Regions from separate parts of the Rhodococcus qingshengii JCM 15477 genome, predicted to be linked through region 2. Evidence: riboswitches for the same ligand, from Rfam matches in the RefSeq annotation. Region 2 holds a riboswitch; each other region holds the start of a gene.
What was found. A riboswitch is a leader RNA that binds a small molecule or an ion and turns the genes downstream of it on or off. The one in region 2 is predicted to bind S-adenosylmethionine.
Positions count from the first base shown of each region.

Region 1 (3,274 bases), on a different replicon from region 2:
GTCGCCGATGAGGGCAGGGTCGTGTGGCGCGAGCTGTCAGCCTCGTCGGCACGGTGCATGCAAAGCGATGAAGGCATCGCGCACCGGGCGGACGCTGTCCGTGAACTGGACCCAAAGCGCGAGAGCGGTGGTGGGTGCGCGTCAGTGCGGTGACCGGGTTGAGAGCTACGGGATCTCGGTGGGCCAGCGCGTGTTGGAAATCGGATCGGTTGGGTGTCTGTCCTGTCCGGGCTCTCGGTTCGAGCGGAGCATGAGGTCGGCGTGCCGCACCCGCAGTCGTCCCTGGTGGCCATTGGCGTATCGGATTTCGCAGACAGAATCGAGGGACATAATGGGTGAAGGACAAAGTCGTTGCTTCCGTGGAGCATTCGTCGTCGCTGATCGAAGTGACGACGATGGTGGGTTGGATGCAACAGTGGCGGCAACGATTGCTTCGCTGGTGTCATGTGGTGCGGAGACACGGGGTGAGTTCTCTGACGTCAGTCCTGATGCGCGGCTCGCTGGCATGTTGGCTGGATTGTTCCGTACGAGCGCACTGGTAGAGCAGTGCGAACGCTTTCGGGTAGACTGCACGGTGTCGACGTTGCACATCCGGTTCGGCGGTGGAGGTGCGCTGCGCGATGCTGGTTATCCCTGGGACGCCGTGGCGGCCAAAGCGGCGCTCTCTGTTGTCGCGGAGTTGGGGGTGACCGGCGAAGTGGAGTACGCCAACTTCGATTCGAGCGAGCCTCTGTTCGTCCGGTGGGTTCTGGACGGAGGCTTGTTGGCCGAGAGTCTGGACGTGTTGTGTACGCCGCCTGAGAGGCAAATACCGCTGGCGACCTACGAGAAAACTCTCGTAGGTCGCCAGCGGTATTTGTGGTCATGACTGTCCGGCCGCGCTGTGGGGGAAGTTGTCTGTGGACCTGTCCGGCTCTTTGCTGCCGCCGACACCAGCGAACCGGCCCTCACAGATCAGGTGTGAGGGCCGGTTCTCTGGTGCGGATTCGGGGCAGGTGCGGCAAGGCGAAGGATCCGCACCTGCCCCGTGTCGGTCAGGCCGCCTGACTGTGCTGGTGGTCGCTGTCGAGGACGCCGGCGATCTCCGCGCCGATCGCAGCTAGTCGGGCTTCGGCTGCGACGAGCGTCTGCTCGTCAGGGAACAGGAGCGAGGTCGCAGCGTTGCGAGCAGCGTCCTCTTCCACTCGTAGCAGTTCGATCGACTGTTGCAACCGAGCGGATTCGGTTCGCTCTGGGGCGGTGAGACGGTGCAACGTCTCTGCTACTACTGGTGCGATGCGGGCTGTGCCCCGCCGGAGCTGAGACCGGGAGACCGGGACGTCCGCCAGTGTCGTGTAGTCATGCCGGATCGTGAATCCGACGATCTGGCCTTCGGACGTTTCCGGCGCCGCGGTGGACGCTGGCGTAAGTGGGAGCAATTCTGCGATGCAGTCCGTGACCTGGGCCAATGCCTGGCGCACTGGCTGCGTAGTCGAAGTTTGCGTACGAACACTCGCCGCCCTGCACGAGGGGAACCTGCAGGTCAGAACCCGAAACCTTGGCAATGGGGGCGGTGGCACAGAACTCGGCACTCAAAACAGCAGTCATCGAAGACAATCCTCACGTTCAAGGACTCATTTTTCGGGTGTTGTTCCCGGAAGCCCGCGCTTGCCGCATCCGTTTTCGGATACAGCCGGGTCGTCACCCGGAGCACCCCACCGCGGAGGAGGGTTGCCGACCAGCAAGCCGGGGCTGAACACTGGTACTCGTGACCTGCAAAGGAGAATGGCAGGAACTTCCAACCTTGTCAACCTGACGCGTAATCCATCTGTCTCGGCTGCATAGAGCCTGAGATCGAGCCGGCCGAACATGCTCGGCACGACGCTTTCCGAGGATGGCCTTCGAACTGCTCCGCAGTAGCAGATCTGCGTTCATCTGCTTGTCGGACGCACGCCCGGCAAGCAGATTGACGCAGTCTTTATTTTAACTTACATTCAATTAACGCCGACGGAGTGATCTCGGTTTTCGGGACGATGGCGATGAATCAGAGAGAACCAGCTTCGTTGGGCACCAAATTCATTGAAAGGTAGTGCGGTGAGCAAGGATTCGACACCAAATCCACTTGCGCAGCAGGTCATCGATCGGCACGCGTCGGGTTTTGACGCGTCGAGGCCGGCAGAGGTCAGCCGTCAACATCAGCGCGGCAAACTGACCGCCCGCGAGCGCATCGCACTATTGGCCGACGAGGATGGCTTCTTCGAATTCGGCGGACTGGCCGGGCCCGGGCCTGCTCAGCCCGGAAGCGACCCCCTGATTGCACCCGGCGACGGCGTCGTCACGGGAGTGGCCTACGTGGATGGTCGGCCAGTAGCGCTGGCGGTCTTCGACTTTACCGTGCTGGGCGGCAGCAACGGCGTCACCGGAATGCAGAAGGTCGCTCGATGCGCCGAACGCGCTCTGCTAGACCGGATCCCGCTGATCTTGCTGAGCGACGGGGGCGGGCACCGCATGCAGGAGGGTCTGGATTCACGCCACGCCGCACCCGGGTCACCTCTACTTCAACAGCTCGTCGATTTGTCGGGACTGGTTCCTGTCGTCTCGGCGATGATGGGCCCGGGTTTCGGTGTCGCAACAAACCTCGCTGCACTCAGCGATTTTGTTGTGATGGTCAGGGATATGTCGACCCTGGGGATGTCCTCCTCGCCGTTTGTCGCTGCTGCCACGGGTGAGAATCTGACCAATGAGCAGATCGGCGGCGCCGATGTTCAGGCATGCAACGGTGTTGCGGATATCGCGGTCGACGACGAGCCAGAAGCCATCGACGCGATTCGGGCGTTCCTCGGGTTCTTGCCGTCGAGTTCAGAGGAATTTCCGCCACGAGTGCCCGGCATTCGGAAACCGGCCGCCGTCGATCTCGACGAGGTCGTGCCGCTCAGCAGTCGCCAATCCTACGATGTCAGGGACGTAATCCGCGGAATAGCCGACGAGGATTCGGTATTCGAACTGCGCGAGGTCGTTGCGGCCAACGTAGTGACCAGCTTCGCGCGCATCGACGGACGTCCAGTAGGAGTCATCGCGAACCAGCCGCTTCATCTGGGTGGGGCGCTCGACAGCCCTGCCTGTGAAAAAGCCGCACATTTTATTGCAGTCTGCGATGCGTTCGGCTTGCCGCTGGTCATCCTGATCGATCTGCCGGGGTTCCTTATCGGTACTGCTGCCGAATCCAGCCAGTTGTCCCGGCGCAGTGGGCGATTGGTCTTCGAGATGGGGCAGGCAACCGTCCCTCGGTTCAGTA
Region 1 covers NZ_CP096567.1:280,189-283,462, reverse strand. Annotated here, with positions in the region: gene M0639_RS32410 (hypothetical protein) at 575-868, shown strand; gene M0639_RS32405 (hypothetical protein) at 1,035-1,460, opposite strand; partial or broken gene M0639_RS32400 (aminotransferase class V-fold PLP-dependent enzyme) at 1,369-1,587, opposite strand; SAM riboswitch class IV at 1,639-1,753, opposite strand; gene M0639_RS32395 (acyl-CoA carboxylase subunit beta) at 2,074-3,274, shown strand, end outside.
Region 1: it holds a riboswitch for S-adenosylmethionine, as region 2 does, so the genes downstream of both, M0639_RS32400 (aminotransferase class V-fold PLP-dependent enzyme) here and M0639_RS19605 (LLM class flavin-dependent oxidoreductase) in region 2, are expected to answer to the same signal.

Region 2 (3,274 bases):
CGCCAGACCGATGTAGATGGCGGCGGTGAAGACGCCCAGCGACCCGATCGCATCCCATCCGTAGGTGGCGACAGCGTTGGCGATCAGCGCAGCGGTGCCGATCGGGGCAAGGCGGATGATCCACCACAGGACCTTCTGGACGATCGCGAGCAGCGACGCGTTGAACTCGAGGAACGGCGCAGCCTTGGGGCCGATCTTCAGTGCAGCAATGCCGATTGCGCCGGCGATGACGAGCAGCTGCAGGACGTTGAAGCTCAGCGATGTAGTCGCCACGCCTTCGGCGACGGAAGTCTTTGCGCCCAGCCCCAGGAAGTTGTTCGGAACCAGTCCGGTGATGAACGCCCACCACGAGCCGGAGCTCTTGGGTTCCTTTGCTGCTTCGGCGGCGACATCGGTCCGTGAACCGGGATCGGTGATCAGGCCGACGATGATGCCGATGATCACAGCAATGAAAGCGGTGATCGCGAACCAGAGCAAGGTCTGCACGGCCAGGCGAGCTGCATTGGCGACCTGGCGCAGGTTGGCGATGGAGCTGACAATGGCGGTGAACACCAGCGGGATAACCGCAACGGTGAGCAGCTTGACGTAACTCGAACCGATGGTCTGCACGGTGCCGACCAACCAGTTGACGTTGCCGTCGGCTGCATCAGGCATTGCCCGGGCGACGAGACCGATGATGACACCGAGTACGAGACCGGCGACGATCTGCGGTCCGAATGCCGTCGCCCAGGACGGAAAACGCGACGTGGACTTTTCCGGCACGCCGGTGGAGGTGGAGCTGGGCATGACTATGCCTTTCGAAAATCAAGGGAGCGAAACGCAGCGCGGCACCAGAGGCCGGGCAGATTCGAAGAAATGTTTCCTGGTACGCGTCAGGTCAGAGCGAGCGCGTACACATTGCGCTCGCCTGCAGGCGAAGGTCGACGTAACGCCGACTGGTCAGGAACAACACTGTCCACACACTACTCGCAGCTTCAACTACTCGATCCCGAGGGTCGCCGCGGGAGTTCGCTTCGTGTTCGTCGGGTGTGCCCCGATCAGTCACTGTTGGTCGGTTGACTAGTCTCGACGATCAGTAGGTGCCGCACCGGCGCCTACGCGTCGGCAAGCGGAAGCGAGAGACCGATGAGCGTTCGGAATGCCGAGTACCCGCGTCCGAAGCATTTCCTGGTGCACCTCAGTGACACGCATCTGGTGGCTCAGGGGGAGTTGTACGACGCCGTGGATGCGTCGACGAGATTGCGGGAAGTGCTCAGCGGGATCGTGGCCTCGGGCGCACGCCCGGATGGACTGATATTCACCGGCGACCTGACCGACCAGGGACACCCCGACGCATACGCGGAATTGAAAGCCATCGTGGAACCCGTGGCGGCCGAGATCGATGCGCAGGTCGTCTGGGCGATGGGCAACCACGACGACCGCCCTACGTTCAGATCTCTGCTGTTGGGCGAGGACGCCACCGATCATCCCGTCGACAACGTCTACGACCTTGACGGACTGCGGGTGATCACCCTGGATTCGTCGGTTCCCGGGCATCACTACGGTGAGATCACGGATGGCCAATTGGATTGGCTACGCGCAGAATTGGCGGTGCCGGCGCCCGACGGAACAATTCTGGCGCTGCATCATCCGCCGGTTCCGTGCATTCAGGATCTCGCGGTTCTGGTGGAGTTGCGCGATCAGTCCCGGTTGGCGGACGTCTTGCGTGGCAGCGACGTCCGGGCGATTCTTGCTGGGCATCTGCACTATTCGACGACGGCGACGTTCGCCGGCATTCCGGTTTCCGTGGCGTCGTCGACGTGTTACACCCAGGACTTGAATGTGGAAGTCGGTGGTCAGCGTGGTCGTGACGGGGCTCAGGGGTGCAATCTGGTGCACGTGTACGACGAGACAATTGTTCATTCGGTCGTTCCACTCGGCGCGCACGTGACGGTCGGTGAGCCCGTCGACGCGGCCGAGGGTGCCCGGAGGCTCAGTGCTGCCGGCATTCGAATCCTCGAGAGCGAAAAGGCGGCACGCTCGATCATCTGAGGTCGCAGGCGGTTTCCGGCACCCACGCGCAGTTCTGGGTGATTGCCGGGCGGTCGCGTACTCACTACCGTCGAGGTAGGTGCAGAGCTCCAGCAACAAGGACCGGCTAGCTGGACGGCAACCCTTCATGCCGATGGGGTGCCCCGGAATCACACCTGGCGACACGCGCGGTGCGTGTCGCAAGCGGCAGTCGCCACGAGAACCGCCAGTCGGGTGCTGACGGCTTCTGCGGTCGGCACTGTGCGCTCCCGAGTAGTTCTCGAACAGGAGTATGCGCCGATGACCTCCACCCCCTCTTCTTATCTTGCTCCGTTGCATCTCGCCGTAGCGCTGGACGGTGCCGGTTGGCACCCAGCGGCCTGGCGAGAGCCGCACTCGCGCCCGAGTGAGCTGTTCAGCGCGTCGTATTGGACTGACGTGGTGGCGACCGCCGAGCGTGGTCTGCTCGATTTCGTCACCATCGAGGACAGTCTCTCGGTGCCGGCCAACCCACTCGAGCCTGTCGACGACGCGGTTGACCGGGTGCGCGCTCGGCTCGACGCACATCTCGTGGCCGCCCGACTGGCACCGATCACGAGCAACATCGGGTTGATCCCGACTATCACCACCATTCACACCGAACCGTTCCACTTGTCCAAAGCCGTTGCCACGCTGGACTACACCTCGCGCGGTCGCGCCGGGTGGCAGGTGAAGGTGTCGGCGTCGGAATCCGAGGCAGCACAGTTCGGGCGCCGCGACATCCCAGTTCTCACCGATGCCGACCGTCAGTCGATCGTTTCAGGCGTCCTCCCGGACTTCGTGCGCGACCTGTTCGACGAAGCTGCGGAGGCAGCTGACGTAATCCGGCGACTCTGGGACAGCTGGGAGGACGGCGCCGAGATCCGCGACGTGGAGCAGCGCCGGTTCATCGACCGAGACAAGTTGCACTACATCGACTTCGAGGGAAAGTACCTCTCGGTCCGTGGACCGTCGGTGACTCCGCGCCCGCCGCAGGGGCATCCCGTCGTCACCGCATTGGCACATCAGCGGGTCGCGTACGAGCTGGCGGCGCGGACGGCCGATCTGGTGTTCGTGACGCCGTTCGACGACGAGCAGGTCACGGCAATCCTGGGTGAAGTGCGAGCAGCCGAAGAACACGTGCAGCGCACCGGCGAACCGCTTCGGGTCTTCACCGACATCGTCGTATTCTTCGATGCTCCGGAAGAAACCGGAAAGGAACGGCTCGCTCGCCTCGACGCGCAGG
Region 2 covers NZ_CP096563.1:4,315,154-4,318,427, reverse strand. Annotated here, with positions in the region: gene M0639_RS19615 (dicarboxylate/amino acid:cation symporter) at 1-786, opposite strand, end outside; gene M0639_RS19610 (phosphodiesterase) at 1,126-2,031, shown strand; SAM riboswitch class IV at 2,110-2,223, shown strand; gene M0639_RS19605 (LLM class flavin-dependent oxidoreductase) at 2,206-3,274, shown strand, end outside.

Region 3 (3,274 bases), 2.1 Mb from region 2:
TGCCGATACCGAAACCGCCGAGAGCGAGAGCGAGCATCGCCGGACCTCTGGCGGAACGAACCCCGGGTGTCGAGGTGTCAGAACGGGAGAGGGTAGACGAAGTCACTGACCAATTGTGGTCTCACACCTGGTTGAACTTCCAAGTGAGAGCGGGTGAGTTCACTCACGTGAGACCGCGAACACAAATGGGACGCCCGGTTTCCCAGACGTCCCATTTGACAGGTGAAGCGGTGAATCTACTTCGCGGCCATGGCCTTCTGCAGGTTCACGTCGAGCGCGCCGAGGAACTCCTCGGTGGTCAGGTAGCCCTGATCGCCGCCGACCAGCATCGAGAGGTCCTTGGTCATCTGGCCGCTTTCGACGGTCTTGATGACAACGTCTTCGAGCGCCTGCGCGAAGCCGATGACCTCAGGGGTGCTGTCGAGCTTGCCACGATGCTCGAGCCCGCGGGTCCACGCGAAGATGGACGCGATCGGGTTGGTCGAGGTGGGCTTGCCCTGCTGGTGCTGACGGTAGTGACGCGTCACGGTGCCGTGAGCAGCCTCTGCCTCACAGGTCTTTCCGTCCGGTGTCAGCAGAACCGACGTCATGAGGCCGAGCGAACCGAAGCCCTGGGCCACGGTGTCGGACTGGACGTCGCCGTCGTAGTTCTTGCATGCCCAGACGTATCCGCCCTCCCACTTGAGTGCGGAAGCGACCATGTCGTCGATGAGGCGGTGCTCGTAGGTCAGACCTGCAGCATCGAACTCAGCCTTGAACTCGGTCTCGTAGACGTGCTGGAAGATGTCCTTGAAGGCACCGTCGTACGCCTTGAGAATGGTGTTCTTGGTGGACAGGTACACCGGGTAGTTCTGCTGCAGTCCGTAGGTGAGCGACGCGCGAGCGAAGTCACGGATGGACGTGGTGAAGTTGTACTGCCCCTGGACGACGCCGCCCTCTTCGGGGAAGTTGACCAGTTCGTGCTCGATCGGTGCGCTGCCGTCCTCAGGCGTGTAGGTGATCATCACCTTGCCGGGGCCGGGGACCTTGAAGTCTGTGGCGCGGTACTGGTCGCCGAATGCGTGACGGCCGATGATGATCGGCTTGGTCCAGCCCGGAACGAGTCGCGGAACGTTGGAGATGATGATCGGTGCGCGGAAGATCGTGCCGCCGAGAATGTTGCGGATCGTTCCGTTCGGGGAACGCCACATCTTCTTGAGACCGAATTCCTCGACACGTGCCTCGTCCGGCGTGATCGTGGCGCATTTGACGCCGACGCCGTGCTTCTGGATCGCGTGCGCTGCGTCGATGGTGACCTGATCGTCGGTCTCGTCGCGGTACTCGATACCGAGGTCGTAGTACTCGAGGTTCACATCGAGATACGGATGGATCAACTTGTCTTTGATGAACTGCCAGATAATGCGCGTCATCTCATCGCCGTCGAGTTCGACGACGGTGCCCTCAACCTTGATTTTGGACATGGGTGCTTCGCGTCCTCCTAGGAAGTTTCCCTGGTTACACGGTTGCGGTCACACTTTGTGAGTGGGTCCGCGAACGGTTCGATTATCAAACCTAGACGGTGTGGACTGATCTCGGGAGATGAGTCCCAAACAAGACAAGCGTACTGCTAACCCGTGAGGCCGCAACCGGCAGGTCCACTCATCGGTCTCTACTCGCGAGTAACTTTTGCCTGCTAGTGGGCTGCGTCGCTCTGCCTCGCGTGCGGTTGCGGCTCACATTTCGCCCCGTGTCAGGACTGCGCTCACTTCCCGGTAGAATCCGACTTGGTCATGAGTGCCAGCGTCAAGCCCCGGCTCGCTGGACGGCAACCCTCCAACCGCGGTGGGGTGCCCCGGGTGATGACCAGGTTTCCCGACGTGGATCTGCTCGCGCAGTTCCACCGCAATTCGGGTGACAAGCGCGGGTCCGACAGGGACGGACCCCAGACCGGGCCGAGCCCCACGGAGGTATTTCAGTATGTGTCGCACTTGTAGATAGACCCCAGCACGGGGCGGCGATCATTCGCCCCCGTCCGACATCTATCCGTCAGACCACTGGAGTGAACAAATCATGACCGACAACACAGCCGACGCCGCAGCAACTTCGGATCCGACCGCGAACTGGTCGTTCGAGACCAAGCAGGTGCACGCCGGACAAACAGCGGACACCGCCACCAATGCGCGCGCTCTGCCGATCTACCAGACCACCAGCTACGTCTTCGACAGCACCGATCACGCTGCGGCACTGTTCGGCCTCGCCGAGCCGGGCAACATCTACACGCGGATCATGAATCCCACACAGGACGCCGTCGAGCAGCGCATCGCTGCCCTCGAAGGCGGAGTCGCCGCACTCCTCCTCTCCTCGGGTCAGGCCGCCGAGACCATCGCGATCCTCAACATCGCCGAGGCCGGCGACCACATCGTCTCCAGCCCGTACCTGTACGGCGGCACGTACAACCTCCTGCACTACACCCTTCGCAAGCTGGGTATCGAAGTCACGTTCGTCGAGGATCCCGACAATCTCGAGCAGTGGCGCGAAGCCATTCGCCCGAATACGAAGGCGTTCTACGGCGAAACGATCGCCAATCCGAAGAACCACATCCTCGACCTACCCGGTATCTCGTCACTGGCCCACGAGAACGGTCTTCCGTTGATCGTGGACAACACAGTCGCGACGCCGTACCTGCTTCGCCCACTCGAACACGGCGCCGACATCGTCGTTCACTCCGCCACCAAATACCTTGGTGGACACGGCACCGCGATCGCCGGCGTCATCGTCGACGGTGGCACTTTCGACTGGACGCAGGGTCGCCACACGAACTTCACGACGCCTGATCCCAGCTACCACGGCGTCACCTTCGCGGACCTCGGCGCGCCGGCGTTCGCACTCAAGGCCCGCGTCCAACTGCTGCGCGATCTCGGCTCCGCCGTGGCGCCGTTCAACGCGTTCCTCATCGCGCAGGGTATCGAAACCTTGAGCCTGCGCATCGAGCGCCACGTATCCAATGCACAGAAGGTCGCCGAATTCCTCGACGGTCACGTCGAGGTGGCCTCCGTTTCCTACGCGGGACTTCCCTCCTCGCCATGGTTCGAACGTGGAAAGCAGCTGACGCCCAAGGGAACCGGCGCCATCGTCACCTTCGAGCTGCCCGGCGGTATCGATGCGGGCAAGACGTTCGTCAACGCCCTGACGCTGCACAGCCACGTCGCCAACATCGGTGACGTTCGCTCACTCGTCATCCACCCCGCGTCGACGACACACTCGCAGCTCACCCCCGAAGAGCAGCTCGCCTCCG
Region 3 covers NZ_CP096563.1:2,175,087-2,178,360, reverse strand. Annotated here, with positions in the region: gene M0639_RS09950 (MFS transporter) at 1-106, opposite strand, end outside; gene M0639_RS09945 (NADP-dependent isocitrate dehydrogenase) at 237-1,460, opposite strand; SAM riboswitch class IV at 1,766-1,906, shown strand; gene M0639_RS09940 (bifunctional o-acetylhomoserine/o-acetylserine sulfhydrylase) at 2,050-3,274, shown strand, end outside.
Region 3: it holds a riboswitch for S-adenosylmethionine, as region 2 does, so the genes downstream of both, M0639_RS09940 (bifunctional o-acetylhomoserine/o-acetylserine sulfhydrylase) here and M0639_RS19605 (LLM class flavin-dependent oxidoreductase) in region 2, are expected to answer to the same signal.